Regions from separate parts of the Staphylococcus hyicus genome, predicted to be linked through region 2. Evidence: predicted binding sites of a transcription regulator. Region 2 holds the regulator's gene; the other holds the start of a gene.

Region 1 (15,467 bases), 320 kb from region 2:
CACCTTTGACGACATTAGCCATATAATTTCCATATTGAATTGGTAATGGATCATTTAACCCATACTTTTCGTTTAACATTGTTTTTTGCTCTTCACTCAACTTTTCGTCGTTAAACGGTGATCCGGGCATCAATTTCATAAGGAAAAATGTGATTGAAATAATAATAAATAGTGATATCACCATGTATAACAATCGCTTAATCGTATATCTAAGCATCAAACATACCCCCTTGTGTGTAATTAACATTCCCTTCAAAATTTTCAGAAATATTAACAATATTATAATCACAAGGGTGCAAATTAATCAATATCATTTCAATTTACAGTGATAAAGCATTTTACATGAAATAGCTTTATATCAAGATATTATTTCAAGAAAAAAATAATTTATGTTGAACTAAAAATGCTTCAAATTCATAGAGCGGTAGGTTACAATAATCTAAAACAATGCGTAAGGAATGAAGTTATGTCACATCTACCTCAACGATCTTGGGTTTATATTCTCATGACCCCATTATGTACCATCGTCTCTTGGTTGTTTAGTCTACATACATGGACCCACTTTATTAATTTATTTTTTACTTTTTCTATTATTTTTGCGATTTTATTATTTACACTTTTAGTCATTCAAGAAGGCATCTTAGATGTCACTAGCTATGGCTTTAGACGTTTTAAATATCAAATGATGCGTAAAAAAGATAAAGATCGTTACGAATCCGATTCATTTTTTAATCCCAAACAACCTAAAAAATCAGAATATGTTGTACAGTCATGGATTAAGCCTGCCTTATATGTACATGTATTCTATATTTTGCTTTCCTTTGTACTTGCATTTACAACCTATTAGTCATACATTTTTCTGTATACACAAAACACAGATGTCTTTACTAAAAGAACATCTGTGTTTTATTTTTTTCGTCATGTGAATATCGAATGATGTACTATCTAATCATCCATTTCTTAAAAAGTCATGTTTGTTGACTTGTTTTTCGTTGTGACGCTTTTCTACTATTATATAGTCATAAGAATAGTACGACATAAAACATAGGTATACTTTGTATACACGTGGCACACAAGTCTGTATATTTAGTCATGTTCATACATCACGCGATGTATCTGTAACATAGTGGATTTTATACATATGATCTTTACTATTTAAAAGCGTATCGTTACCTAATGAGTTATGGTCGTTTGCGATATTTCAGAGCATACACCTGGCACATGGGCTACACAAAAAGGAGTGTGCACGTCGTGTGCAACACTCCTTTTCCACTAAAATGAAAGTATGATTATTCATCATATTTTTTAAATATTAATACTGCGTTATGACCACCAAAACCTAAACTATTACTCATCGCATAGTTAATTTCACAATCAACGGCTTTGTTAGGTGTAATATCTAAATCAATTTCAGGATCATTTTTCTCTACATGAATTGTTGGGGCAATCTTTTTATCCCTAATAGAAAGTACTGAGAAAATTGCTTCAACGCCACCAGTAGCACCAAGTAAATGACCTGTCATTGACTTTGTTGAACTAATTTTTAGTTGTTTCGCTGCTTCACCAAATGTATTTTTAATGGCTTTAATTTCAAACAAGTCACCTACTGGTGTACTTGTACCGTGCGCATTCAAATATTGAATATCGCTAGGTTCAATTCCTGCATCTTTTATGGCCGCTTCCATAGCACGAGAACCACCTTCACCATCAGGACCTGGCGCAGTAATATGATGTGCATCACCAGTAGAACCGTAACCAACAATTTCAGCATAAATTTTAGCACCGCGGGCTTTTGCAGATTCAAGTGATTCTAAAATAAGAATACCTGCGCCTTCACCCATAACAAAACCATCGCGACCTTCTTGGAATGGACGACACGCTGTTTCAATATCGTCATTTGTAGATAAAGCACGACTCGCACTGAATCCTGCAATTGCCATATGCGTAATCGGTGCCTCTGTACCGCCTGCTATCATCGCATCTGCATCGCCACGTTCAATAAATTTAAAAGCTTCACCGATAGAATTTGTCGCGGTCGCACATGCTGTGACAGTCGCACCATTCGGACCTTTAGCCCCTAAATCGATAGATACTTGACCAGTCGCCATATCCGGGATAAGCATTGGCACGAAAAACGGGCTCACACGACGTGGTCCTTTTTTCTTTAATAAATCATAGGCTTCTTCAAATGTTTCCATTCCGCCAATACCAGAACCGATCCAAACCCCAACTCTGTCTGCATTAGATTCATCAATCGTTAACCCTGAATCTTTTAAAGCTTCCCTAGCGGCAACAACAGCATATTGCGTAAAACGAGACATCTTTCTAGTCTCTTTTTTCGTGATATGATCTTCTATATTAAAGTCTTTTAATTCTCCACCAATATGAACATTATAAGGTTCTGTATCGATACGTGTAATTTTATCAATACCGTTGACACCCTTTAAAGCATTGTCCCACATCGTAGGTACGTCATTTCCAATTGGCGATAATGCACCTAAACCAGTAACTACGACACGTTGTTTTTTAGTCATTTATGTTCCTCCTCTACTATTTTCCCCATCGAATTACTAGTGAGCCCCAAGTTAGTCCGCCGCCAAAACCGACTAACACGAGCACATCATCGTCTTTAATTCGACCAGCTTTTAATTCTTCAGAAATACTCAATGGAATGGATGCCGCTGAAGTGTTACCATATTTATCGACCGATACACTCATTTTTTCTTTCGGAATATTTAACCTTTGACGCGCCGATTCCATAATACGAATATTCGCTTGATGTGGCACGAATAAATCAATATCATCCGGAGTCAAATTGGCTTTTTCAACTACACGTAATGAGGAATCTCCCATAATACGTACAGCAAATTTAAACACTTCTCGTCCATTCATTCTAATATAATCTGTTTCTTGATCTTGGTAGAGGTATTTCCCACCAACACCGTCAGAACCTAGTTCATAACTTAGAATACCACGGTTAGCAGACACTTCGCCAATAATAGCCGCTCCAGCACCATCTCCAAATAAAATAGCTGTAGAACGATCATCTAAATCTGTAATCCCAGATAAACGATCCGCACCTACAACAAGCACATTTTTGTAATCTCCTGATAATATAAATGCTCTTGCTGTTACAATACCATACATGAAACCTGTACAAGCTGCGAGTTGATCCACAGAAGCTACTTTATTTAAACCTAATCGATGTTGTAACATATTAGCAACGGTTGGAAAGCGATGATCACCGCTAGATGTTGCTACTATAACCATGTCGATATCTTCTTTATCTATACCCGCATCTTCAATAGCACGTACACTTGCTTCATATGCTAAATCTGACGTTTTCTCGTCATCATTTGCCCATCTTCGTTCTTTAATCCCAGTCATTTGGGAAATCCATTCATCTGATGTATCAAGGTATGATTCAAAGTGTGCATTATCTACAACGCGTTCTGGTGCATACGCCCCAAATCCTTTAATACCTACATTCATGGTTTGAACACCTTCTTCATATATTTTTAATACCAGGTATTAATTTACCATAATGACATTAAAAAAGACAAGTCTAACACTATCACGACTATACAAAATAAACTCAGACACTTATAATGGAACTATCAGTATAAATGGAGGCATATCGTAATGAAATACTTCTTTACATTTTTTTGGGCGGTACTCTTATTAGAGATGGTTAATTTCGTACTTAATAGTCTAAATGGTGGTGGACCTATTAACTTTATTGCACCACTTATTTTAGCTGTATTGATGGTAATCATCGTCGTATTAATCGATATTGCAATTAAACCTGATACATACCATCCAGCTAAAGATAATCAAAAGTAATATTTACTATCTCTTTAATGATTTCAATGTAAATTTGTGTAGTTGTATGATTGAAATGCCACGCTACACACAAAAACCTTCAAAATTCATGACGATGAATTTTGAAGGTTTTTTATATCTATTCTCATATTGACACTTCAAACAAACTAAAAGGAGTTAAAGCGTATTACCCATAAAAAAACGAATTAATTTAACCCCTTGCTTTCAACTTACTTAAATGACATCAATGACATTTTATGCGTCTGTTGGTGGAGTTACTTTAAATGTGATTTCCCCATTTTCAACATCTCCATATACTTTAGTACCTTCAGGGAGATTTTCTTTAATCATCATACGTGCCAATGGTGTCTCTACATGGCGTTGAACAAATCGTTTTAATGGACGTGCACCAAACTGTGGTTCATACGCTGTTTCACCCATCCATTTTTTCGCAGCATCAGATATTTCTAATGTGATACGCTGATCAGTTAGACGCATATTTAGGTTTCTCAATACCTTATCAACAATCATCTGCATATCATCCACAGATAATGGTTTGAATAAAACGATGTCATCCATACGGTTTAAAATTTCAGGTTTAAAATAACTATGCAAGCTATCCATCACCGCTTTTTCCGTATCTTCTGTAATTTCTCCAGTATCTTTCACACGGTCAAGTAAAATTTGAGAACCAATATTACTTGTCATGATGATAATTGTATTTTTAAAGTCTACACTTCTACCTTTAGAGTCAGTTAAACGACCGTCATCTAAGATTTGAAGTAATACGTTAAAGACATCAGAATGTGCTTTTTCAATTTCATCTAATAAAATAACTGAATATGGGTTGCGTCTGACCGCTTCAGTTAATTGACCACCTTCGTCATGTCCGACATAACCTGGAGGTGCACCAATAAGACGAGATACCGCATGTTTCTCCATATATTCACTCATGTCGATTCGAATCATATGACGTTCAGAGTCAAATAACGTTGACGCCAAGGATTTCGCAAGTTCTGTTTTCCCTACCCCAGTTGGTCCTAAGAATAAAAATGAACCAATAGGTCGGTCAGGGTCTTTAATACCCGCACGTGCACGTACAACAGCATCCGCAACTAAATCTACCGCGCTATCCTGACCTACAACACGTTCATGTAGAATATCAGAGAGGTGTAGTAATTTTTCACGTTCTGTTTCAACAAGTTTAGAAACTGGGATACCCGTCCATTGACTTACAATTTCTCCAATTTCCTCATCCGTTACAACTTCACGAATGATACGGTCACCGTCTGCACCTTGTGATTCTTGGAAGGAAGCTTCTAATTCTTTCAATTCTTTTTCAAGTTGAGGAATTTTACCATGTTGCAATTCTGCAGCTTTTTCCAAGTCATAATTATTTTCCGCATCCTCTAATGCTTTACGGCTTTCATCAAGTTCTGTTCTTTTTTCTTGAACTTTTGCTATTTTCTCTTTTTCACTTTCCACTCGTGATTGTAGTTGCGCTTGGACTTCTTTTTCTTCTGCAAGTTCTTCTTGCAATTCTTTAAGACGCATTTGACTTGCTTCATCTGATTCTTTCTTCAATGCATTTTCTTCAATTTCTAATTGCATGACACGACGATTCACTTGATCTAATTCAGTAGGATTAGATCCCATTTCTGTACGGATTGTTGCTGAAGCTTGGTCGACAAGGTCGATCGCTTTATCTGGTAAAAATCGATCCGTAATGTAACGGTCTGAAAGTTCTGCAGCCGCAACTAAAGCTCTATCTTGAATACGTACGCCATGGTGTACTTCATAACGTTCTTTTAAACCACGTAAAATCGAAATCGTATCTTCAATATTTGGTTCTTTTACATTAACTTTTTGGAAACGACGTTCTAATGCAGAATCTTTCTCAATGTATTCACGGTATTCATTTAACGTCGTTGCACCAATACAGTGAAGTTCACCACGTGCAAGCATTGGTTTTAACATATTGCCAGCATCCATAGCGCCGTCCGTTTTACCAGCCCCCACTAACATGTGAATTTCATCTATAAATAATAAAATGCGTCCATTGGATTCTTTTACTTCTTTTAATACCGCTTTTAAACGTTCTTCAAATTCACCACGATATTTCGCACCTGCAACCAATGCACTTAAATCAAGTTCAAAGACTGTTTTATCTAATAAAGAATCTGGTACGTCTCGTTTTACAATACGTTGTGCTAGCCCTTCAACGATTGCTGTTTTACCTACACCAGGTTCACCAATCAGCACAGGATTATTTTTCGTTTTGCGGCTTAAAATACGAATGGTATTTCGAATTTCTTCATCACGACCAATGACTGGATCCATGTTTCCTTTTCTGACTTCTTCAACGAGATCGCGTCCATATTTAGCTAATGCTTCATAGTTTACTTCAGGATTTTGAGTTGTCACGTGATTCCCTCCTCTAACTTTCTTAATAATTTCATTAATGACTTCTTGTTTATTACCCACATATTGACGTGTGATGTCATCAATATCTATAGCTGCTCTTAACAAGTGTTCCATTGAAATGAATTCATCTTCATATTCTTTCATATATTCTTCTGCTTTATTAAATACTTCATTCGTTTTCGAACCTAGATATTGGCCGTATTGTACGTTATCCCCTTTAACAGAAGGATAACGAGATAATTGATCTGTATAGGCTTTATTCAAAGCATCTGTATCTATATTTGCTCGGTCTAATATATTTTGATATAAACTTTCGGGCTGTTCTAAAATGACCTTTAATAAGGCTTCTATTTCTACATTTGTTAACTGATAAGCTTTAGCATATTCAATGGCTTTTTGAAGCGCATTTTGAATAGAATGTGTTAATTGATTGATATCCAAAATGTCTCACTCCTTTATCTTTACTCGGTCTATTGACTTTGACTTTCTTTGACCTTAATTATATTATACGTTCATACGTTATTGAATGCAACAATTTAGTTTGACTTTTTTTGACTAATTCACCTATGTCATTCTTATTAACCTTTCATATGAATTTCAAACATACGTTAAATTTAACGAAAAAGAACCTCCTACGTATCTCAGGAAGTTCTTTCATTATTATATATTCTATTTTAACTCACACCTAAAGCAATTTTGGCATAACGAGACATCATATCCTTCGTCCACGGTGGATTCCACACAATGTTCACTTCTGTATCTTTAATTTCTGGTAATTCACCTAGTGCTGTTTTGACTTGATCAACAATTTGTGGTCCCATCGGACATCCGATTGATGTTAAAGTCATCTCAACAGTACAAAGGCCGTCATCATTTAAGTCCACTTTATAAACAAGGCCTAAGTTCACGATATCAATCCCGAGTTCAGGGTCAATAACGTTTTCTAAAGCGCCTAAAATATTATCTTTTAAAGCCTCTTCCATGAGATTCACCTCTTCTAATTAATAACTACTCTCAATATATCAAAATTCAGACATTACGACAATAAAATGCTATGATAAGCATACATTGAAACTAGCGCATAAGGAGACAATTATGAAACAACATTTGATTTGCCTCGATTTAGATGGCACTTTACTAAATGATGATAAAAATATTACCCCCTATACATTTAAAGTACTTAAAACATTACAATCCCAAGGTCACGCGATTATGATTTCAACAGGCCGCCCATATAGAGCAAGTAAACGATATTATGATGAACTCAATATGGATACACCTGTTGTTAATTTTAATGGTGCCTATGTACACCACCCTAAAGACGCACAGTTCCCTACACAACATGCACGCTTAGATGAAGGCATTGCTACATGTATCATTGATACTTTAAAAACAATGAATGTGCAAAATATGATTGCTGAGGTCATGGATCAAGTCTATCTTGATCGTTACGATGAAAATTTATTTGAAGGGTTTAGTATGGGGGATGCAAATATCCAAGTAGGAGATTTAAGAACACTTTTAAAAGAAGATCCAACAAGTTTATTAATTGAAGCAGACGAACATCAAATTCCTCGCATTAAAAAGATATTAACACGTTTTTATGCTGAAAATATTGAGCATCGACGTTGGGGTGCACCATTCCCAGTGATTGAAATTGTAAAACGTGGTATTAGTAAAGCCGTTGGTATAGATATCGTTAAAGATTATCTTCAAATTGAGCGTCAACATATTATTGCTTTTGGTGACGAAGATAATGATATCGAAATGATTAAATATGCAAAACATGGTGTAGCTATGGCAAATGCCATACCTGAACTTAAACATGTTGCTAAAGAAACAACTGCATCAAATAATGAAGATGGAATCGGTATTTATTTAAATCATTATTTCCAATTAAATATCACTAAAGACAACTAAGGAGGTCTTCATATGAGTCAAAAAGTTATCGTCGTTGGCGCAGTTGCAGGTGGTGCGACTGCCGCAAGTCAACTCCGTCGTTTAGATCCAAATGCTCACATTACTGTTTATGAAAAAGATAGAGATATGAGTTTTGCGAATTGCGGTTTGCCTTATTATCTTGGTCATGTAGTTGAAACACGCGAGGCGTTACTTCCAATCACACCTCAAATATTTAAAGAGAAGAAAAATATTCATGTTTTGGTGAAGCACGAAGTCATCGCTGTCGATAGCCAAAAGAAATGTGTCACGGTTAAAAATCATGAAACAGGCACTACGTTTAATGACACTTTTGATACATTAATATTAAGCCCTGGCGCACGCGCACATCACTTAAACTTTGAAGCGCCACATCTGTTCACTTTACGGAATATGGAAGATACAGATGCTATTGAAACATACATTACCCAGCATGACGTTAAACGTGTCCTTATTGTGGGTGGTGGTTACGTGAGTTTAGAGGTATTAGAAAATATGTACCATCGTGGCCTAAATCCTACGCTTATCCACCGGTCTGAAGCAATTAATAAACATATGGATCAAGATATGAATCATGTTATTTTTGAAGCTTTAAAGGCACGTCATATTCCATATCGTTTAAATGAAGAAATCAAAAACATAGAAGGTACGATGGTGACTTTTAAATCAGGTATTAAAGAAAATTACGATTTAATTATCACTGGTGTTGGCGTAAAACCTAATTCTGAGTTTTTAAAGCATTCAGGAATTACGCTAGATGAAAAAGGATATATTCCTGTGAATGCACGTTTTCAAACAAATCATCCAGACATTTACGCATTGGGTGATATTATTACTCACCATTATCGCCACGTTGACCTTCACGCACACGTGCCGTTAGCTTGGGGGGCCCATCGTGGCGCAAGTATCATCGCCGAACAACTGGCTGGCCATTCTAATGTCACATTTAAAGGTTTTTTAGGCGCAAATATCGTTAAATTTTTCGATTATACGTTAGCAAGTACAGGCATTGCTCCGCATGAACTCAAACATTTTGACTATGGCGTTGTCGAAGTTAAACAAACCGCGCATGCAGGATATTATCCTAATAATTCAAAACTACACTTGCGTGCTTATTATGATAAGCAAAATCGACGGTTATTGCGTGCAGCTGCGATTGGTAAAGACGGCGTTGACAAACGCATAGACGTGTTAACAATGGCTATGATGCATGACGCAACGATTGACGACCTCACTGAATTCGAAGTGGCTTATGCACCACCATACAGTCACCCTAAGGATGCAATCAACATGTTAGGGTATAAGGCGCGCAATTAAACCGACAGTCACAAAGCAATGTAATTTCGATCCTGATACATGTTTCAATGTATTATCCCTTTCACCTAAGGCATAAATCAAAACTGTTCACATGCATGTATAATCCTATCCATATAAATAACCTTCAAAGTTCATAAGCAAATGAACTTTGAAGGTTTTTAAATTGAGGTAGCATGATTTTCCTACCTTATTTATGTTTAATGAAATAGTTGTGTCATTGGACCCCAAGGTAAGATAATACCTAGAATAATCGTTAATAATGCAACAGCCCATGTTGCTATAAATAAGCCACGGCTAGATGCTTGGCGTTTTTTACGTGCAATTGTCACTTCCATTAAACCAACGATTGCAATTCCCATTAACATTTTTAATGTTAACAACATATGGTTTGATCCCGCACTCGTAAACGCATTTACGATAAGCCATACACCCGTAATCAAAACTAATAGCATAAATAAACGCGTCGCCATATGTAATGGTTTAAACAGTGGCGTTGGACCTTGTTTATTTGAGAAATTTTCGTAAGTAGCAAAAAATAAAATCAATAAAATAATCCAACTTATGATATGCAAATTAATTAAAACCATTATAGACCCTCCTTTTATACATAACTTTATTGATTATACCATAATAATAGTAGTCATACATTTAAATAACCCGTCTGACGTTTCATCAAACACATATGAACATACGATTACCAGCGCTTCATTAAATAGTCACACATAAGAAACGCCTTCAAAATTCATATTTAGATAAACTTTGAAGGCGTTATTAATAATGCTTTATTTTTCTATATAATTAGTCAATGTGCCAATATTATCTACTGTAACTTTTACTTCATCACCTGGTTGTAGGTATTGCGGAGGGTTCATACCCGCACCAACACCTGATGGCGTACCTGTCGCAATAATGTCACCTGGATGTAATGCCACATATTTGGAAATTTCTTCGATTAATTCGTCGATTTTTAAAATCATCTCAGATGTGTTGCCGTCTTGACGTATTTCGTTATTCACTTTCGTTACAATATTGACATTTTCTGGCGTAGGCATTTCATCTTTTGTAACGATATATGGTCCCATTGGACAGCCACCTGTTAAACTCTTAGATAAAAAGGCTTGATCGTGCGCTTTTTGAGCTGTACGGTCTGTAATATCATTGATAATTGTATATCCATATACATAGTCAAGTGCAAGTCCTTTAGGAATCTTTTCACCGGATTTTCCAATAACAATTCCTAATTCGCCTTCATAATCTAACGTATCCGTAATATCTTTATGGTTTGGAATTGTACTTTCATCACCAGTTAAAGATGATGCTGCTTTAGTGAATACGTATAAACGATTTACTTCATGATTCAACTCTTCTGCATGCGCTTTATAGTTACGACCGAATGCTATAACATTGTTTGTAGGTGTTACTGGTGGTAAAAATTCGATATCATCAAATTTCACTTTATAAGCTTCACCACGGCCACTGTCTTCAGCAGCAACCACTGCTTTACGCACTTGTTCTTGAAATTCAATCGTTTGATTTTGTTGTAATCCTTCTAATAATGTTTTAGGATGAAAATCACCTTCTGCAAAGTCAGCAAAAACTTTTGTTAAATCCCATGCCGCTTCTTCGCGTTTTACTTTTACACCAAATGATGTTTCACCATTATGCTTGAATGATAAGAATTTCATTCATAATCAGCTCCTAACGTATTTCTTAACCACATTATAACGAAAATTTCAGATAAATCACACAGTTAACCTTTTGAATTAATCAATTGCTAAGGCACCATACTTGAAGAAGTATAAATAACCCGAAACATTGTGTCCTGTTATCGTTTCCAAAGCCTTTTGGTAATAATTCATTTGAATTCGATATTTCGCTTTAAGCTGTTCACCGACCGCTTCATCTGACATACCACGCCGTCTAACAAAAGCATCTGTCTTATAATCGACAAAATAGTACTTTCCATTTTTCACGAAAACCACATCAATCATCCCTTGAATAATGGCCGCATCCGTGTCATGTTCTCCTGATTCCATATCATGTTGATTTACAATAAAAGGTAATTCACGATAGAATGCGTCACTTTGTGCGATTTCCATGTACAACTCACTCTGAATAAACCGCTTCACATCCTCTAATCGAATATCTTTCACTGCATCTTCAGGAATGATAGCACGTGTGACGAGTGATGTGATATATTCGTGTAATGCCTCATCTGAAAGACGCGCTTCATTAAAAGGCAAATGTTGCATCACTGTATGCATCAGTGTTCCAACTTCAGTCGCTGTACGTTTTTGAGACTCTAAAAATGCTGGTCGTTGATATGTTGCGACCCCAAGTCTATATTGGCGGACACGGTCATAGTTTGTGTCAGATTGCTCTGTGTCGAGCTGACGTTTTAATTCAGAGACTGACTGTTTGGATGCTAAATATTGGTCTTGTTCATGAGGATATTTAAATAATAGTCGGTTTTCAATCTCTTTGATAAGCATCTCGTTTTGTACGGCGTGCGTGGTCTCTGCATCTAACATCTCAATACTTAATCGGGTATCCTCATGATGTGATTGAGGCAAAATATCTGATGCTTGAATATGATGAATTGTAATTGATGGTGTAAGCGCCATTTCTTTTTCTTGTTCATCTTTAAATCGCAAAGCATCCACCAGTGAGGAATGCTTATACTTACTTAAAATACTGTAAATCAATTCAAAAGGATTTCTGGCATTAAAACGATAAAGTGGCGTCAACTTATCATGCGCAATTGGCGCTTCTGTTAAAGCATATAACTTACTTTCTTTTTTCTCACGACCTATTAAAAACAACTGTTCTTTCGCCCGCGTTAATGCGACGTAAATCAATCTCATTTCCTCGGAAATAATTTCTTTACGATTAACCAATTCAATACTCATTGAAATCAATGACGGATAAAATATGCCATGCATTTCATCATAATATTGTAATCCTATTCCTTCATATTGATTTAAAATAACAGGTTGATTCAAATCGGTCATATTAAAGTCACGTGTAAGGCCAGAATATATGACAAACGGAAATTCAAGTCCCTTACTACTATGAATCGTCATCATCCGCACTACATTGTCATTTGGTCCGATAACATTTTCTTCACCAAAGTCTTTACCGCGTTCAATCATTTGATCGATAAAACGAATGAATTGAAACAAACCTCTAAAACTCGATTGTTCAAAGTCGACAGCTTTATTGAAAAGTCCATGTAGGTTTGCGCGCCGCCCTTTCCCACCGACTAATCCACTGAAATACTGAATTAGATAATGGTCATTATAAATCTTATCAATTAATTGATAGACCGGGTGACTTTGACTGTATATACGATAGTTAGACAAATCGTTTAAAAATCGCGATAATTTATCAACTAAATCACGTTGTGCCGTTTCCGCATTCATGTAATGTTGGATAGATTGATAAAAATAATCATCATGCGGTGAGACAACACGAATTTCTGCTAGTTCATCTTCTGTAAACTGATAGATTACCGAGCGCATCAATCCAACAAGATAAATATCTTGGAGTGGATTATCAATGACCCTCAAGAACGAAAGCATTAAACGTATTTCAGTTTGTTCAAAGTACCCCTGTTTACTATTCACATATAAAGGGATATCCCTATCTTTAAATACATGTTGCAAGTGTCGTGCATTACTGTAACTTCTTTCCAAAATTACGATATCTTTATACGTCGCTGGACGGTATAGCTTTGTTTTCACATCGTATACTTTTTTCGTGTTGATGATAGTGTCTACTTGAGTCGCAATCAAATGTGCTTCTTGTTCAGATCCAGTTAACTCACTGGATTCATCTTCAAGGAGTACATTTAAATGCAAAGGAACACTAACATCATCAAACGGTGCGCCGTAATATAATCTTGCAGCGGCATCATACTCGATTTCGCCTATTTCCCGGTCCATCATATGATGAAACAAATAATTGGTTGTATTTAATATCTCTTTACGAGAGCGAAAATTTTGCGACAAATCAATGCGCCAACCACTGTGATCTGTTTGATTAAACGCTTCGTATTTTTCGATGAATAAACTTGGATCTGCTTGTCTAAATTTATAAATCGATTGTTTCACGTCTCCAACCATAAATAAATTACCATTTGATGCAGACCCTCGTTTAAAGCTTGAGATAATCTGTTCTTGCACTCTATTTGTATCTTGATATTCATCGACTAAAATTTCTTCATATTTATCTCTATAAACGTTTGCGATGTTTGAAGGTCGACCATTATCATCGTATAAAATTTTCAAAGCAAAATGTTCATAATCTGTAAAATCCAAAAGATTTCGCTCACGTTTAGCTTTATTAAATGTTACAATAACATCTTGCGTTAATTGACTTAAATAACGAACACGAGGCGCCAAGTGTGCAAGTTCAGATATAAGTGCATTATCATCTCGTGCCGCAAGTTCATCTTTGACTTTCGACATGAATGTTTTAAATTGATCAAAATAAGCTTTAAATGTCTCATACATGTCATTTAACATCTCATCCTTACCAATATCTTTCGGTTTCGTAGGCATGCGCCCAAATTCATACGTTTGAATTTTCTTTTTATTTATTTGAGATTCAGATAGAAGATGTTGCAACGCACGACGATGATTATCTATAAAAACAATGTGCTTGTCCAACTCACCTAACAATTCCAAATGCGCATAGGCTTGTTCGATTGCATCGTGTGCTGCCTTTAAATAAAGCAAAATATATTGATTAATAATGTTAAGGTAATGGTTTTGCATATGGCGTTCAACATAAGGCGCATCTAGTTGATTCAACCACTTTTCTGGTTCAGGATTAGCAACACTAAAGTAATACAAACTTTTGATGATTTGTCTGAGGCGTTCATCATTACGATCCGAGCCTACTTGTTCTGTTAAATCTATAAAATGAGGGTCTAATTGCGCATAATGTGCTTCAAAAACCTCATCAATAACCGATTCTAAAAGTAGCACATTTTCAACTTCACTTGCCGTTCGGAAATTTGGATCAATATTTAAAATATCATAATGTTGTTGAATCAATTTTAAACAAAAACTGTGCAAGGTTGAAATTTGCGCTTGATGTATTTTCGCCATTTGGTTTTTAATATGTTGATTCGAAGGGTCTTCAAGTGCTGCTTGATGAATTCGCGCTTCAATTCGATGCTTCATTTCACGCGCACTTAAATTTGTAAATGTCACAACGAGTAACCGGTCTACGTCGATACCATCTCTAAGGATACGTTGAATAATGCGTTCTACTAAGACTGCCGTTTTACCTGACCCAGCTGCTGCAGCTACAAGTATATCTTTCCCTTTTGCATATATACTCTCCCATTGCGCATCCGTCCATTGTACTTCATTGGGTTTTTCAGGTATTGTCATTCATCTTCCTCCTCTCTTAAACATTGTAACGGATTGATTTTTTCATCTACCGTTCGATATTTAGGTGAATCAATTAAGCTATCCACGTGACACACTGACTGATAGTTACAGAATCGACACGGTAATGTTTCTTTATATTTTAACGGTGCTACTTCAGTGTGACCATCCATAATATTCGAAGCAATGTCTACAAAATTACGCTTATTATGCTGTATTAATTTATAAAGTGTAGCTTCATCTGCAACCTTACTCGAACTATATGGTTCACCATTTTTTTTGAGCCGAAGTGGAACAACATCCGAATTAAATCCATCTATTAACCGTTTATCATATGCTGCAATGACATCAGAATCACTATTCAATAAGCCACTAAGTTGATATGACTTTAAGAAAGAAGATGTTAATTTTTCGGTACTTAAATCTGACCACGTTCTTTTATCATCTTTAAATTTATGCACATACATATATAGGAAGCCACCAGGTTTTGCATCTGAAGACAAACCTAAACGTCCTTTATTTTGTAATGCAATATCCATATAGGTCATCATTTGCATTTGAAGCCCA
Region 2 (15,467 bases):
TGATGAGTTAATGACAGAAGCGAAAAACTTAGGTGCGCCATATGATATTTTAAAAATCATCAAATCAACAGGACGCCTCCCAGTTGTTAACTTTGCGGCAGGTGGTGTGGCGACACCTCAAGATGCGGCACTAATGATGGAATTAGGGGCCGATGGTGTCTTTGTAGGTTCTGGTATATTCAAATCCGAAGATCCTGAAACGTTTGCTAAAGCGATTGTGCAAGCGACAACACATTACCAGGATTATGAATTAATTGGTAAGTTAGCGAAAGATCTTGGTACAGCGATGAAAGGATTGGATATTAATTCGCTTTCATTAGAAGAACGTATGCAAGAGCGTGGTTGGTAAGATGAAAATTGGTGTACTCGCTTTACAAGGTGCAGTTCGTGAACATATTCGTCATATTGAAGACAGTGGTCATGAAGGTATTTATGTAAAAAAAGTAGAACAACTGAATGAGATTGATGGATTAATTATTCCAGGTGGCGAATCTACAACGTTACGACGTTTAATGACGTTATATGGTTTTAAAGAAGCACTTCAGCAATCGGATTTGCCAATGTTTGGTACATGTGCAGGGCTAATCGTCCTTGCGAAAGATATCGTAGGGGAAGAAGGGTACCTTCAAAAACTCGATATTACCGTCGAACGTAATTCGTTTGGCCGCCAAGTAGATAGTTTCGAAGCGGACTTAACAATTAAAGGTATAGAAAAGCCTGTGGAAGGTGTATTTATTCGCGCGCCTCATATTCAATCTGTTGAAAATTCAGTAGAGGTGCTTGGTGTCATCGATAATAAAATCATAGCGGTACGTCAAGGAAAGTATTTAGGGGTGTCTTTTCATCCTGAGCTGACTGACGATTATAGTATGATGCATTATTTCATTAATGACATCGTTGCAAAAGCTTAAATTCATTGGTTTATCAAATATAAACATGCAAAGGCGCATCATCTCTTTATGATATTTTTATCATAGAGATGATTGCGCTTTTTAATATATAAAGAAAAACAGGACTGACAAAATGTAAAATACAATATACCAGTCCTGTTTACGCTATAAAGTCATCTATTCGTACTACCGCTCAAATATTGAAAGATGTTAAACCATTTAGATTTAAATAAAGAATCCTGCAATTGTAGCTGAAATAAATGAAACAAGTGTTGCACCAAATAACAATTTAAGACCGAAGCGGGCAACTACGTCACCTTTTTCGTCATTTAATGACTTGATGGCACCTGAAATGATACCGATAGAACTAAAGTTAGCGAATGATACTAAGAATACAGAAACGATGCCGAGTGCACGTTCTGATAATCCACTAGCTTTACCAAGTTCTGTCATTGCTACGAATTCATTTGATAATAACTTTGTTGCCATAATTGATCCAGCATCCACTGCATCGCTCCATGGAATACCTGTTAAGAAGGCAAGCGGTGCGAAGATGAACCCAATTAATGTTTGGAAGTTCCAACTTAATGTACCACCAGAAACGAAGTGGATAATACCACCAATTGTACTGTTTAAGAAAGTGATTAAAGCAATATAACCGATTAACATTGCACCAACAATCACTGCAACTTTGAAACCATCTAAAATATATTCTCCCAACATTTCAAAGAATGATTGTTGCTTTTTCTCTTCGTCTATTAATAATTTGTCGTCTTTTTCATTTACTTTGTAAGGGTTTACAATTGAGGCTACAATAAAACCGCCAAATAAGTTTAAAACGACTGCTGTAACGACATACTCAGGTTTTACCATCGTGAAATAAGCCCCGATAATCGATGCCGATACTGTTGACATCGCTGATGCTGTTAATGTGTATAAACGATGTTTCGGAATGTAAGGAAGTTGTTTTTTAAGTGAAATAAATACTTCTGATTGACCTAAAATTGCTGATGCAACAGCATTGTATGACTCTAGACGCCCCATACCATTTACTTTTGAAATTAAAAATCCTAAAACATTAATAATGACTGGTAAAATCTTTAAGTATTGCATAATACCAATTAATGCTGAAATAAATACGATAGGAAGTAAAACGTTTAAGAAAAATGACATTGCGCCGTCGTTAGCCAAACCACCGAATACGAAGTTCACACCTTCTGCAGCTTGTTTCAACAAGTACGCAAAACCATTTGCGATGCCTCCCACAATGGTAATACCAATGGTAGTCTTTAATAAAATAAAGGCTAATATCATTTGGATGACCAACATTAAACCAATGTAATGCCAACGAACATTTTTCTTGTCAGAACTTGCAATCCAAGCTAACCCCAAAAACACAAGAATTCCGACTATCCCAATTAAAATGTGCATGAAATAAACACCTCTGTCTAATTTATAAATATTTACTAAGACTATCATACACCAAATATGTAAGCAGTAACATAACAATTTTATGTCACTTATAATCAAATTGGTTGAAAAAGGTCAAACCAACTTTTATAATATAGTCAAAGATGGTCAAAAGAGGTGATACCATGCATAATATGTCTGACATCATAGAGCAATACATTAAGCAATTATTTGAAGAAACGAAAGATGATGTCGTGGAAATTCAGCGCGCCAATATCGCACAACGATTTGACTGCGTACCATCTCAGCTGAATTATGTTATTAAAACACGCTTTACAAATGAACACGGCTATGAAATTGAAAGTAAACGTGGCGGTGGAGGTTATATTCGAATCACTAAAATTGAAACGAAAGATCATGCCTCATATATTAAACGTTTAATGGACTTAATCGGTCCGTCTATATCTCAACAACAAGCCTACTATATTATAGATGGGTTATTAGATAATCAACTGATTACAGAACGTGAAGCAAAATTAATTGCTGCAATTGTCGATAGAGAAACATTGACGATGGATGTTGCATCAAGAGATATCATTCGTGCTAATATTTTAAAACGATTACTTCCGGTTATTAATTATTACTAGAAGGTGATGCTATGACACAATATGAACTGAAGTTAACGCAAAACAATCAGCGTAAACCCAATAAAGAAATGTTGAAACATGACGAGATTCATAATCAATCTGATGATCAATGGCACCAAGGCGAAGATGTAGAAGGGACATTTGTTGTTCAACAAATTTTACAACATCTTGCGGCAAAATACGGGATTAACGTGGATCAACTTGTATATCGTGAGGAAAAACGATGTCCGACATGTCAAATGTCGCTCAAAGATATCGCACATGTAGGTAAATTTGGATGTCATGATTGTTATACTACTTTTAAAGAAGATGTCTATGATATTGTTCGACGAGTACAAGGTGGACATACAACACATTCAGGAAAATATCCGTTATCTTCACACCGTAAACGCGCACTAAAACAACAAATCGAATCGAAACGTGACACGCTACAACAATTAGTCGATGCGCAAGAGTTCGAACAAGCCGCAGTAGTTCGCGATGAAATTAAAGCGCTTGAAGCGAAACAAAGTGAGGTGGCCAATGATGAGTAATCATCTTGAACATCATATGAGTGGTTGGCTTCAAGAATCGAATACCTCACCCGTTGTCATGTCGTCTCGTATTCGTTTAGCGCGCAACCTCGAAAACTACGTGCATCCGCTCATGTTTCCTTCTGAAGACGAAGGACATCGCGTCATCAACGAAGTGCAAGATGCATTATCCAATCTTAAAGTTGTACGTCTTGACGAATTAGATCAACAAAGTAAATACAAGTTAGTGGCCAAACATTTGATTAGTCCTGAGTTAACGAAACAACCGGCATCAGCGGTATTGCTCAATGAAGATGAATCAATCAGCGTGATGGTGAATGAGGAAGATCATATTCGCATTCAAGTGATGGGTAAAGATTTGTCACTAACTGATTTATATGACAAAGCCTCTGCTATTGATGACGAACTTGACGCAGCAACCGCGATTAGCTATGACGATGACTTAGGCTATTTAACAACATGTCCTACGAATGTAGGGACTGGAATGAGAGCAAGCGTCATGCTTCATCTACCAGGATTATCCATAATGAAACGTATGTCACGTATTGCACAGTCCATCAACCGATTTGGATTTACTATTCGAGGCATTTATGGTGAAGGGTCACAAGTGTATGGTCATGTGTATCAAGTGTCCAATCAATTGACCCTAGGAAAAAGTGAACAAGAGATTATTGAAGCTTTAACAGAACTTGTACAACAAATTATTAGTGAAGAATTAGAATTTAGAACACGTTTACACACACATAAAGAAATCGAAACACTCGACCGTATTTATCGCTCATTAGGCATTTTAAAATACAGTCAGTTAATTTCAGTTGAAGAAGCATCTTACCGTCTGAGTGATATAAAACTGGGCGTGGATTTAGGTATATTAGATATGAAAGATTTTCAATTTGATGAATTAATGATTGCCATCCAATCCCCATTTTTAATCGATAATGATGAAACGCTATCAATAGAAGCTAAAAGAGCAAAAATATTACGAACACATATATAAGGAGGTTCGATTATGTTATTTGGAAGACTTACAGAACGTGCGCAACGTGTATTAGCACATGCGCAAGAGGAAGCAATTCGACTGAACCATTCAAATATTGGGACAGAGCATTTATTACTTGGATTAATGAAAGAACCAGAAGGCATTGCGGCAAAAGTTTTAGAAAGTTTTGATATTACTGAGGAAAAAGTAGTCGCTGAAGTTGAAAAATTGATTGGCCATGGACAGGACCACATGGGAACGTTACACTACACGCCTAGAGCCAAAAAAGTTATTGAACTTTCTATGGATGAAGCCCGTAAATTACAACACAATTTTGTAGGAACAGAACATATATTACTTGGGTTAATCCGTGAAAATGAAGGGGTAGCGGCACGTGTATTTGCGAATTTAGATTTGAATATAACGAAAGCACGTGCACAAGTTGTGAAAGCATTAGGTAACCCAGAAATGTCTAACAAAAATGCCCAAGCGACGAAGTCTAACAACACACCTACATTAGATGGCCTTGCTCGTGATTTAACAGTTATCGCCAAAGATGGCACGTTGGACCCTGTTGTAGGACGTACGAAAGAAATTACGCGTGTGATCGAAGTATTAAGTCGTCGTACGAAAAACAACCCAGTACTTATTGGTGAACCTGGTGTGGGTAAAACGGCGATTGCAGAAGGACTTGCACAAGCCATTGTTAATAACGAAGTGCCTGAAACGTTAAAAGATAAACGCGTCATGTCATTAGATATGGGAACAGTAGTTGCAGGAACAAAATACCGTGGCGAATTTGAAGAGCGGTTGAAAAAAGTCATGGAAGAAATTCATCAAGCAGGCAATGTCATTTTATTTATTGATGAATTGCACACATTAATTGGTGCTGGTGGGGCAGAAGGTGCGATTGATGCCTCTAACATTTTAAAACCTGCACTTGCGCGTGGTGAATTACAATGTATAGGTGCAACGACGTTAGATGAATATCGTAAACATATTGAAAAAGACGCAGCTTTAGAACGTCGTTTTCAACCGGTTCAAGTTGACGAACCAAGTGTTGAAGACACAATTAAAATTTTAAAAGGGTTACGAGACCGCTATGAAGCGCATCATCGTATTAATATTTCAGATGAGGCGATTGAAGCTGCTGCAAAATTAAGTAATCGTTACGTACAAGATCGTTTCTTGCCCGATAAAGCGATTGACTTAATCGATGAGGCTAGTTCTAAAGTACGTTTACGTCACCATACAACACCTACAAACTTGAAAGAAATTGAGCAACAAATTGAACAAGTGAAGAAAGAAAAAGATGCAGCGGTTCATGCACAAGAATTTGAAAATGCGGCGAATTTGCGTGATAAACAAACGAAATTAGAAACGCAATATGAAGAAGCGAAAAATGAATGGAAAAATAACCAAGGCGGACAGCATACAACGTTAAGTGCAGAAGATATTTCTGAAGTAATTGCGGGTTGGACAGGCATACCGTTAACACGCTTAAATGAAACGGAATCTGAGCGTTTACTCCACCTCGAAGACACATTACACGAACGCGTGATTGGACAAAAGGATGCCGTTACAGCAATTTCTAAAGCGGTGCGTCGCGCGCGTGCGGGTCTCAAGGATCCAAAGCGTCCAATCGGTAGCTTTATTTTCTTAGGACCTACTGGTGTCGGTAAAACAGAGCTTGCTCGTGCATTAGCTGAAACAATGTTTGGTGAAGAAGATGCGATGATTCGTGTTGATATGAGCGAGTTCATGGAAAAACACGCGGTGAGTCGATTGGTCGGCGCACCTCCAGGATATGTTGGGCATGATGATGGTGGACAGCTGACTGAAAAAGTACGTCGTAAACCGTATTCAGTTATCTTATTTGATGAAATTGAAAAAGCACATCCAGATGTCTTTAACATTTTGTTACAAGTTTTAGATGATGGACATCTTACAGATACAAAAGGACGTCGTGTCGATTTTAGAAATACAGTCATCATTATGACATCAAATGTTGGTGCACAAGAACTTCAAGATCAACGTTTTGCTGGATTCGGTGGTCAAGGTGGCGGTGAAGATTACGAAACTATTCGTAAAACAATGATGAAAGAACTAAAAAATGCGTTCCGTCCCGAATTTTTAAACCGTGTCGATGATACGATTGTCTTCCACAAATTGAGTCAAGAAGAATTGAAAGAAATCGTTACAATGATGGTGAATAAATTAACATCACGTCTATCAGAACAAAATATTAATATTAATGTTACTGAAGCGGCTAAAGATCAAATTGCGACAGAGGGTTATGATCCTGAATATGGAGCACGACCACTTATTCGTGCGATTCAAAAAACAGTTGAAGATAACTTAAGTGAATTGATTTTAGAAGGTAAAGAATTAGATGGTAAAGATGTGACAGTTGATTATGATGGAAAAGCGTTCCAATATGACATTCAAGAACGTGACACACACGTCAATGACACAATACAAGAAGATAAAGACGAAGCAAAGTCATAAATGCATTTCGTGATTGAGGCTCGGACATGAGACATCATGTCTTAGCCTCTATTTTGTTATACGGGCAACCATCTCTAAGGTGTCATAATGAGGTTGATCCACATAGCCTGTTTTGGTTGCTCGATTTTTATATTCTTCATTTGTCAGATTGAGGGTACAAGTATAAAATAGATTTGTTATAGCTAAATAAGGAGGCGACGACGTGGCCAAAAAAAAGATTACATTTGAGTGTACTGCATGTGGATATCAGTCTCCAAAATGGATGGGGAAATGTCCAAATTGCGGTGCATGGAATTCAATGGAGGAATCATTAGAACAAAAAGTAGCACATCCAAAACATGGTGTGCGTACACAAAAATCGACACATGCGAAAGTACAAACGTTAAATGAAATTAAAAATGAAAAAACACCACGCATTCTTACAAATAGTGATGAGTTTAATCGTGTACTTGGAGGCGGTATTGTTCAGGGTTCTCTCGTATTGATCGGTGGCGACCCAGGTATCGGTAAATCCACACTACTCCTTCAAATGTGTGCTGCGTTATCAAAGAAGAAAAAAGTGCTTTATATTACTGGCGAAGAATCACTGAACCAAACCAAATTACGTGCAGACCGTTTGGATGAAGATGCCAGTGCGTTGAATGTATTTGCAGAAACAGACCTTGAAGTGATTCACGAGGCAGTTAAAAAAGTAGAACCTGAGTTAATCGTCGTGGATTCTATTCAAACGATATACCATCCTGAAATTAGTTCTGCACCAGGATCGGTGTCCCAAGTGAGAGAAAGTACTCAAAGTCTGATGCATATTGCGAAACAAATGAATATCGCCACATTTATAGTTGGGCATGTGACGAAAGAAGGTCAAATCGCTGGACCGAGATTGTTAGAACATATGGTGGATACGGTGTTGTATTTCGAAGGAGACGAACATCATGCGTATCGTATTTTACGTGCCGTTAAAAATCGTTTTGGCTCAACGAATGAAATGGGTATTTTTGAAATGAAGCAAGCTGGTTTAAAAAGTGTTCCAAATCCCTCTGAAATGTTTTTAGAAGAGCGTTCAACGAATGTGCCAGGGTCGACGATTGTTGCGACGATGGAAGGGACACGCCCTTTACTTATTGAAGTGCAAGCGTTAGTTACACCTACAACATTTAACAACCCAAGACGCATGGCCACAGGGATAGATCATAACCGTCTTAGTTTATTAATGGCTGTGTTAGAGAAAAAAGAGGGGTATTTATTACAACAACAGGATGCATATATTAAAGTTGCAGGTGGTGTCAAATTAAGTGAGCCCGCTGTGGATTTAGGTATCATTATTGCGACAGCTTCAAGTTTTAAAGATCAAGCAGTTGACGGATTAGATTGTTTTATTGGTGAAGTTGGCTTAACTGGCGAAGTACGCAGAGTGTCACGTATCGAGCAACGTGTACAAGAAGCGGCGAAGTTAGGTTTTAAACGTGTCATTATCCCAAAAACCAATATCGGTGGATGGACATTTCCAGAAAATATAGAAGTTATCGGTGTGACTTCAACACATGAAGCTTTAAAATATGCCTTAAAACAGAGATAAAGAAAGGAGGCTTAGCATGGATTTTGTAAAATTTCTGGTAGTCATATCGTACATGATTATAGGTAGTGTATTAGGATTGTTTTTAATTCCTGAGCTACTTGTGGATTTTCATCTCAATCATCCACCTATTTTAGATAATAATTATGTGACAGCATTTATTGGTATGGTCGTTTTCTTTCTTATATTTGGTTGGTTTATACCGCGCATCGCCAATATGCTGAAAAATATAGAACAATTTATTTTAAGTTACAGTGCAATAGAGATCATTTTCGCAACAATAGGTTTGTTTACAGGATTAACAATTTCAGTCATGATTTCATTTATTTTAGAATTTATCGGTACGAATTTTATCAATCGCATTGTACCGCTCATCATTACGTTATTACTCGGTTACCTCGGGTTTCAATTTGGTTTGAAAAAACGTGACGAAATGCTTCTGTTTTTACCAGAAAACATGGCGCGTTCAATGTCCATTAACGCTCGGAATGCAGTGCCTAAAATCATTGATACCAGTGCCATTATTGATGGACGCATCTATAAAATTATGGAAGCAGGCTTTATTGATGGTGAGATTTTAATTCCTCAAGGCGTCATCAATGAGCTTCAAGTCGTTGCCGATGCCAATGACAGTATTAAACGCGATAAGGGGCGTAGAGGTTTAGAAATTTTAAATGCGATACATGACTCCAAACACCCGACGCGTATCATTTATCCTCAAAAAAGTCATCATGATATTGATGACCTCATTGTGAAGTTAGCGCAACACTTTCGTGCGCATGTTATTACAACGGATTACAATTTAAATCGGGTTTGTGCGATTCAAGATATTAAAGTACTCAATGTAAATGATTTATCTGATGCGATAAAACCAGAAGTACATCAAGGTGATCGTTTTGAATTGATGATCACGAAAGTTGGCAAGGAACCTGGTCAAGGGGTAGGGTATTTTGAAGATGGCACTATGGTTGTGGTTGATGATGCGAAACAACATATCAATGAAACTTTAGAATTAGAAGTGATTAGTATGCTTCAAACTGCGTCAGGCCGTATTATTTTTGCTAAAAAGGTGGAGGAATAAGCATGCAAAGTTATCACGTTATTATTCCAGCAGCAGGTAAAGGTACACGTATGAAACGTGAATTTAATAAGTTGTTCATTAAATTAGAAACGATGACAATACTTGAACATACACTTACAGCTTTTCAATCGGATGCAGCGTGTAAAGGAATTTATTTAGCGATTCATCCTAGAGATCGTGAGCGTATGACGGCCATTTGTGCGCAGTTTGATAAAATTAAGGCGATAGTAGATGGCGGCGATACACGTCAAGAGAGTATTTATAACGTACTTAAACAATGTCATTTGGATGCTCAAGATGTTGTGTTTGTTCATGATGGCGCACGTCCTTTTATCTCACATCACATCATCCGTCAATTAAGTGAGGGTGTTCGTGAGTATGGTGCAGCTATAGTCGGTGTGAAAGCGAAAGATACAATTAAAGTCGTTGAAAGAGGCGTGGTTGTTCAAACTTTAAATCGTGCATTATTGTGGCAAGTGCAAACACCTCAAGGTGCAACATATGATATGTTGATGAAGGCGTATGACAAGGCAGATCAAGAGCATTTTGAAGGGACAGACGATGCGTCGCTATTAGAAAATGCAGGACAAGTTATACATATTGTTGAAGGAGAATATGACAATATTAAAATAACGACTGAAGAGGACTTATGGGTAGGTCGCGCATTTTTAGAGAAAAGGAGAAATCAACATGTTTAGAGTAGGATTGGGTTATGATGTACATGCGTTTGATGAACATAGACCATTGATTATTGGTGGGATTGAAGTACCACATACGAAAGGACTCAAAGGACATAGCGATGCGGATGTGTTATTACATGCGATTACAGATGCGATGTTAGGTGCATGTGCTTTAGGAGATATTGGCAAGTTATTCCCAGACACGGATCCAGCATTTAAAGATGCGGATTCAAAACAATTACTTGTTGAGGCTTATGCTGCAGTAAAAAAAGAAGGTTTCATCATGAATAATGTTGATGCAACTATTATTGCCGAAAAACCTAAATTCCGACCGCACATCGATACGATGTGTCAAGTGATTGCAGATTTATTCGAAGTGGAGATTGGGCGCGTTAATGTTAAAGCGACTACGAGTGAAAAGCTGGGATTTACAGGGCGTGAAGAAGGCATCGCAGCACAAGCCATTATCTCTTTGACGCAAAAATAGTGCTGTTAAATTTATAAAATTTTAGATTTTAGTTTCGGTGTCACATGCTATAATAGAAATATTGAAAATGAAAACAGGAGTGAACAAGATGAGTAACCGAGTAAGAGTAAGATATGCACCAAGTCCAACAGGCTACTTGCATATTGGTAATGCACGTACTGCATTATTTAACTATTTATTCGCTAAACATTACGATGGAGACTTTGTGATTCGTATTGAAGATACAGATACGAAACGTAATCTAGAAGATGGCGAAACGTCTCAGTTTGATAACTTAAAATGGTTAGGATTAGATTGGGATGAATCTGTAGATCAAGATAAAGGCTACGGTCCTTACCGCCAATCTGAACGTGGCCACATTTATCAACCGTTAATTGATCAATTATTAGCTGAAGATAAAGCGTATAAATGTTATATGACTGAAGAAGAATTAGAAGCAGAACGTGAAGCGCAAATTGCACGCGGAGAAATGCCACGTTATGGTGGTCAACATGCGCATTTAACTGAAGAAGAGCGTCAACAATTTGAAGCGGAAGGACGTCAACCTTCAATCCGTTTCCGTGTACCTCAAAATAAAACATATCGATTTGAGGATATGGTTAAAGGCGATGTTTCATTTGAATCTGATAATTTTGGCGATTGGGTTATCGTTAAAAAAGATGGTATTCCAACATACAACTTTGCGGTTGCTGTCGATGATCATTATATGGAAATCTCAGACGTTATTCGCGGAGATGATCACATCTCTAACACGCCTAAACAATTAATGATTTATGAGGCATTTGGTTGGGAACCACCACGTTTTGGACATATGACATTGATTGTAAATGAGCAACGTAAAAAATTAAGTAAACGTGATGGGCAAATTTTACAGTTCATAGAACAATATCGTGATTTAGGCTATTTACCAGAAGCGTTATTTAATTTTATTGGTTTATTAGGTTGGTCTCCTGAAGGTGAAGAAGAAATCTTTAGTAAGGATGAATTTATTAAGATTTTCACTGAGAAACGTTTATCAAAATCGCCTGCCTTTTTCGATAAACAAAAGTTAGAATGGATAAACAACCAATATATGAAAGAAAAAGATACAGATACGGTATTCGAAATGACATTACCGCATATGATTAAAGCAGGTTTATTACCAGAATCTCCTTCTGAAGCAGAGTTAGATTGGGGACGTAAGCTAGTAGCATTGTATCAAGAGCAAATGTGTTATGCAGGCGAAATCGTACCTTTATCAGAATTATTCTTCCGAGATGAGAAAGAGTTAGATGAAGCGTCTCAAGAAGTATTGAATGGCGAACAAGTGCCTGAATTAATGCGCGCGTTGTATAGTAAACTTGAAACGTTAGAACCGTTTGAAGCAGCTGACATTAAGAAAACCATTAAAGCTGTTCAAAAAGAAACAGGTATCAAAGGAAAACAACTCTTTATGCCAATTCGTGTGGCCGTGACTGGACAAATGCATGGACCAGAATTACCAAATACGATGGAAGTATTAGGCAAAGAGAAAGTGTTAACGCGTTTAAAACAATTATTGTAATGCTTTTATTTGTCCGAATAGACAATAACATGGTTTCATAGATGTGTAAGTTTTTTAACTTGCAATCAATGTACAAATAGCATACGATTAGAGTGATTTTAAACATAAAGGATAAGTAAGCAAATGCTGTGTTTCAGAGAGTGTACGGTTGCTGCGAGTACACCACGAATTTTGTTGAATGCACCTTTATGGATGTAGTTGAATAATTTCTAAAAGTGAGTACATGTATAGCATGTACTAATTAAGAGTGGAACCGTGCACAAGCACCTCTGACATTTGTTAGGGGTGTTTTTATTTTTAAAGGAGGATTTGCTGTGATAAAAAGAATAATGGATGATGTAAAGATGGTTTTTGAACAAGACCCCGCAGCACGCTCTACGTTTGAAGTCATTACCACGTATGCTGGATTACATGCCGTATGGTCCCATTTAATTGCACATCGTCTATACAATAAAAAACACTATACGTTAGCGCGGACGATTTCTCAGATTTCACGGTTTTTTACCGGCATTGAAATACACCCTGGCGCTAAAATTGGGCGCCGTTTATTTATCGATCACGGCATGGGTGTGGTGATCGGTGAAACATGCACGATTGGTGATAACGTGACGATTTATCAAGGTGTGACACTTGGAGGGACTGGTAAAGAAAAAGGCAAACGTCATCCAGATATTGGGGACAATGTCCTAATCGCAGCAGGTTCAAAAGTGTTGGGGAATATAAAAATTGCTTCAAACGTCAATATTGGTGCGAATTCAGTTGTATTAAGAGATGTACCGAGTTACACAACAGTTGTAGGTATACCTGGACGCATTGTCCGTCAAGATGGCCAACGCATTGGTAAAACGTTTGACCACCTCAATTTACCTGACCCTATTTATGAACAATTAAAGCAACTCGAACGACAACTGGAACAAACTAAAAATGGAGAGATCAAAGATGATTACATTATATAATACACTGACACGACAAAAAGAACCGTTTAAACCTTTAGAACCTGGAAAAGTAAAAATGTATGTCTGCGGCCCAACCGTATATAACTACATTCATATCGGAAATGCGAGGCCTGCTATCAATTATGATGTTGTGCGTCGCTACTTTGAATATAAAGGGTACGAGGTTGATTATGTTTCAAACTTCACTGACGTAGATGACAAATTAATCAAACGCTCACAAGAATTAGGTGAAACCGTACCTGAAATTGCAGATCGTTATATTAAAGCATTTCATGAGGATACAGAAGCGTTAAATATAAAAAAAGCAACATCCAACCCACGCGTCATGGACCACATGGATGATATCATTAAATTTATTAAGAATTTAGTAGACCAAGGGTATGCCTATGAAAGTGGCGGAGATGTGTATTTCCGCACACGTAAATTTGAAGATTACGGTAAACTCAGTCACCAATCTTTAAATGATTTAAAAGTGGGCGCGCGTATTGAACAAGGTGAACAAAAAGAAGACGCATTAGATTTCACGTTATGGAAAAAGGCAAAACCAGGTGAAATCAGTTGGGAAAGTCCATTCGGAGAAGGTCGTCCGGGCTGGCACATCGAATGTTCTGTTATGGCTTTTGAAAAATTAGGTCCAACCATTGACATTCACGCAGGAGGCAGTGATTTACAATTTCCACATCATGAGAACGAAATTGCACAATCTGAAGCCCACAACCATGCTCCTTTTGCCAACTATTGGATGCATAACGGCTTTATCAATATCGATAATGAAAAAATGAGTAAATCACTTGGTAACTTTATTTTAGTGCATGACATCATTAAAGAAGTTGACCCAGATGTCTTACGTTTCTTCATGATTAGTGTACATTATCGTAGTCCAATCAATTACAATATCGAATTGGTTGAAGCAGCGCGTAGTGGTTTAGAGCGCATTCGTAATAGTTACCAGTCACTCACTGAACGCGAAACCATTGCCACAGACTTAACAGAAGATCATCAATTTTTAGAACAAATTGAAGCAACGTTAGCTCAATTTGAAAAAGTGATGGACGATGATTTTAATACAGCGAATGCGATTACGGCTTGGTATGATTTAGTCAAATTAGCGAATAAATATTTGCTTGAAAATCAAACATCTACAAAAGTGATTGCGCGTTTCAAAGAAGTTTTTGAAATCTTTAGTGACGTATTAGGCGTACCATTAGCATCTCGAAATGCGAACGCATTATTAGATGAAGAGGTTGAGAAACTAATTGAAGAACGTAATGAAGCGCGAAAAGCAAAGAATTTTGCACGTGCCGATGAAATTCGCGATCAATTAAAGGCGCAAAATATCATCTTAGAGGATACGCCACAAGGTGTGAGATATAAACGTGGATAAATCGTTAAACGCTAAATTGTTAAATCCGTTATCCTTAGCTTATGTTGGTGATGCGGTGTTAGATCAGCATGTACGGACGCATATCATTTTGAAACAACAAAGCAAACCGAACCGGCTACATCAAGCAGCAACACGTTTTGTGTCTGCTAAAAGTCAAGCAGCGACGTTAGAGGTACTACTAGCTGGTGATTGGTTTACAGAATCAGAATTAGACGTTTTAAAGCGCGGTCGTAATGCTAAAAGTTATACGAAAGCAAAAAATACAGATATTCAAACATATCGTAAAAGTTCAGCATTAGAAGCGGTCATCGGCTATTTATATTTAGATGGTCAACATGAACGTGTCACAGCTTTATTAAATAAAATCGTATTCATCGTTGAAGAAAGGAGTTGAGTACAATGGAAACTGAAGTAATTGTAGGACGCCATGCAGTAAGAGAAGCGATTCAAACAGGGCACGCCATTAACAAAGTGCTCATTCAAGAAGGCGTAAAAAAGCAACAGATTGAAGATATTTTAAATTCTGCAAAATCTCAAAAACTGGTTGTACAAACGGTTCCTAAATCAAAATTAGATCAAATCGCAAATGCGCCTCATCAAGGTGTAGCTGCGTATGTTGCACCATATGAATATGTAGCGTTAGATGATTTCTTGGCTAAACAAGCGCAAAAAGAGACGTTATCAACAGTCATTATTTTAGATGGTCTAGAAGATCCGCATAACTTAGGATCGATTTTAAGAACGGCGGATGCAACTGGTGTAGATGGCATTATCATTCCAAAGAGACGTTCGGTGG

The links. The regulator CtsR, encoded in region 2, represses protease genes until heat stress. The targets are predictions, from matches to a motif close to ATGGTCAATAAAGGTCAAACA.
Region 1: clpB (ATP-dependent chaperone ClpB) is a predicted target of CtsR. The motif match lies at 6,723-6,743, and genes of this name have one in related genera.

The regions. Positions count from the first base shown of each region.
Region 1 is NZ_CP008747.1:1,937,512-1,952,978, forward strand. It holds gene opp3b (oligopeptide ABC transporter permease) at 1-217, opposite strand, end outside; gene SHYC_RS09150 (DUF3899 domain-containing protein) at 467-847, shown strand; gene fabF (beta-ketoacyl-ACP synthase II) at 1,290-2,534, opposite strand; gene SHYC_RS09160 (beta-ketoacyl-ACP synthase III) at 2,551-3,492, opposite strand; gene SHYC_RS09165 (YjzD family protein) at 3,643-3,843, shown strand; gene clpB (ATP-dependent chaperone ClpB) at 4,078-6,687, opposite strand; gene SHYC_RS09175 (metal-sulfur cluster assembly factor) at 6,921-7,229, opposite strand; gene SHYC_RS09180 (Cof-type HAD-IIB family hydrolase) at 7,342-8,166, shown strand; gene SHYC_RS09185 (CoA-disulfide reductase) at 8,179-9,501, shown strand; gene SHYC_RS09190 (YisL family protein) at 9,699-10,088, opposite strand; gene SHYC_RS09195 (fumarylacetoacetate hydrolase family protein) at 10,284-11,186, opposite strand; gene addA (helicase-exonuclease AddAB subunit AddA) at 11,265-14,903, opposite strand; gene addB (helicase-exonuclease AddAB subunit AddB) at 14,900-15,467, opposite strand, start outside.
Region 2 is NZ_CP008747.1:2,253,888-2,269,354, reverse strand. It holds gene pdxS (pyridoxal 5'-phosphate synthase lyase subunit PdxS) at 1-349, shown strand, start outside; gene pdxT (pyridoxal 5'-phosphate synthase glutaminase subunit PdxT) at 351-911, shown strand; gene SHYC_RS10775 (NupC/NupG family nucleoside CNT transporter) at 1,116-2,321, opposite strand; gene SHYC_RS10770 (CtsR family transcriptional regulator) at 2,486-2,947, shown strand; gene SHYC_RS10765 (UvrB/UvrC motif-containing protein) at 2,959-3,480, shown strand; gene SHYC_RS10760 (protein arginine kinase) at 3,473-4,477, shown strand; gene SHYC_RS10755 (ATP-dependent Clp protease ATP-binding subunit) at 4,490-6,967, shown strand; gene radA (DNA repair protein RadA) at 7,170-8,543, shown strand; gene SHYC_RS10745 (PIN/TRAM domain-containing protein) at 8,560-9,621, shown strand; gene ispD (2-C-methyl-D-erythritol 4-phosphate cytidylyltransferase) at 9,624-10,319, shown strand; gene ispF (2-C-methyl-D-erythritol 2,4-cyclodiphosphate synthase) at 10,312-10,788, shown strand; gene gltX (glutamate--tRNA ligase) at 10,877-12,331, shown strand; gene cysE (serine O-acetyltransferase) at 12,661-13,287, shown strand; gene cysS (cysteine--tRNA ligase) at 13,271-14,671, shown strand; gene SHYC_RS10715 (Mini-ribonuclease 3) at 14,664-15,065, shown strand; gene rlmB (23S rRNA (guanosine(2251)-2'-O)-methyltransferase RlmB) at 15,071-15,467, shown strand, end outside.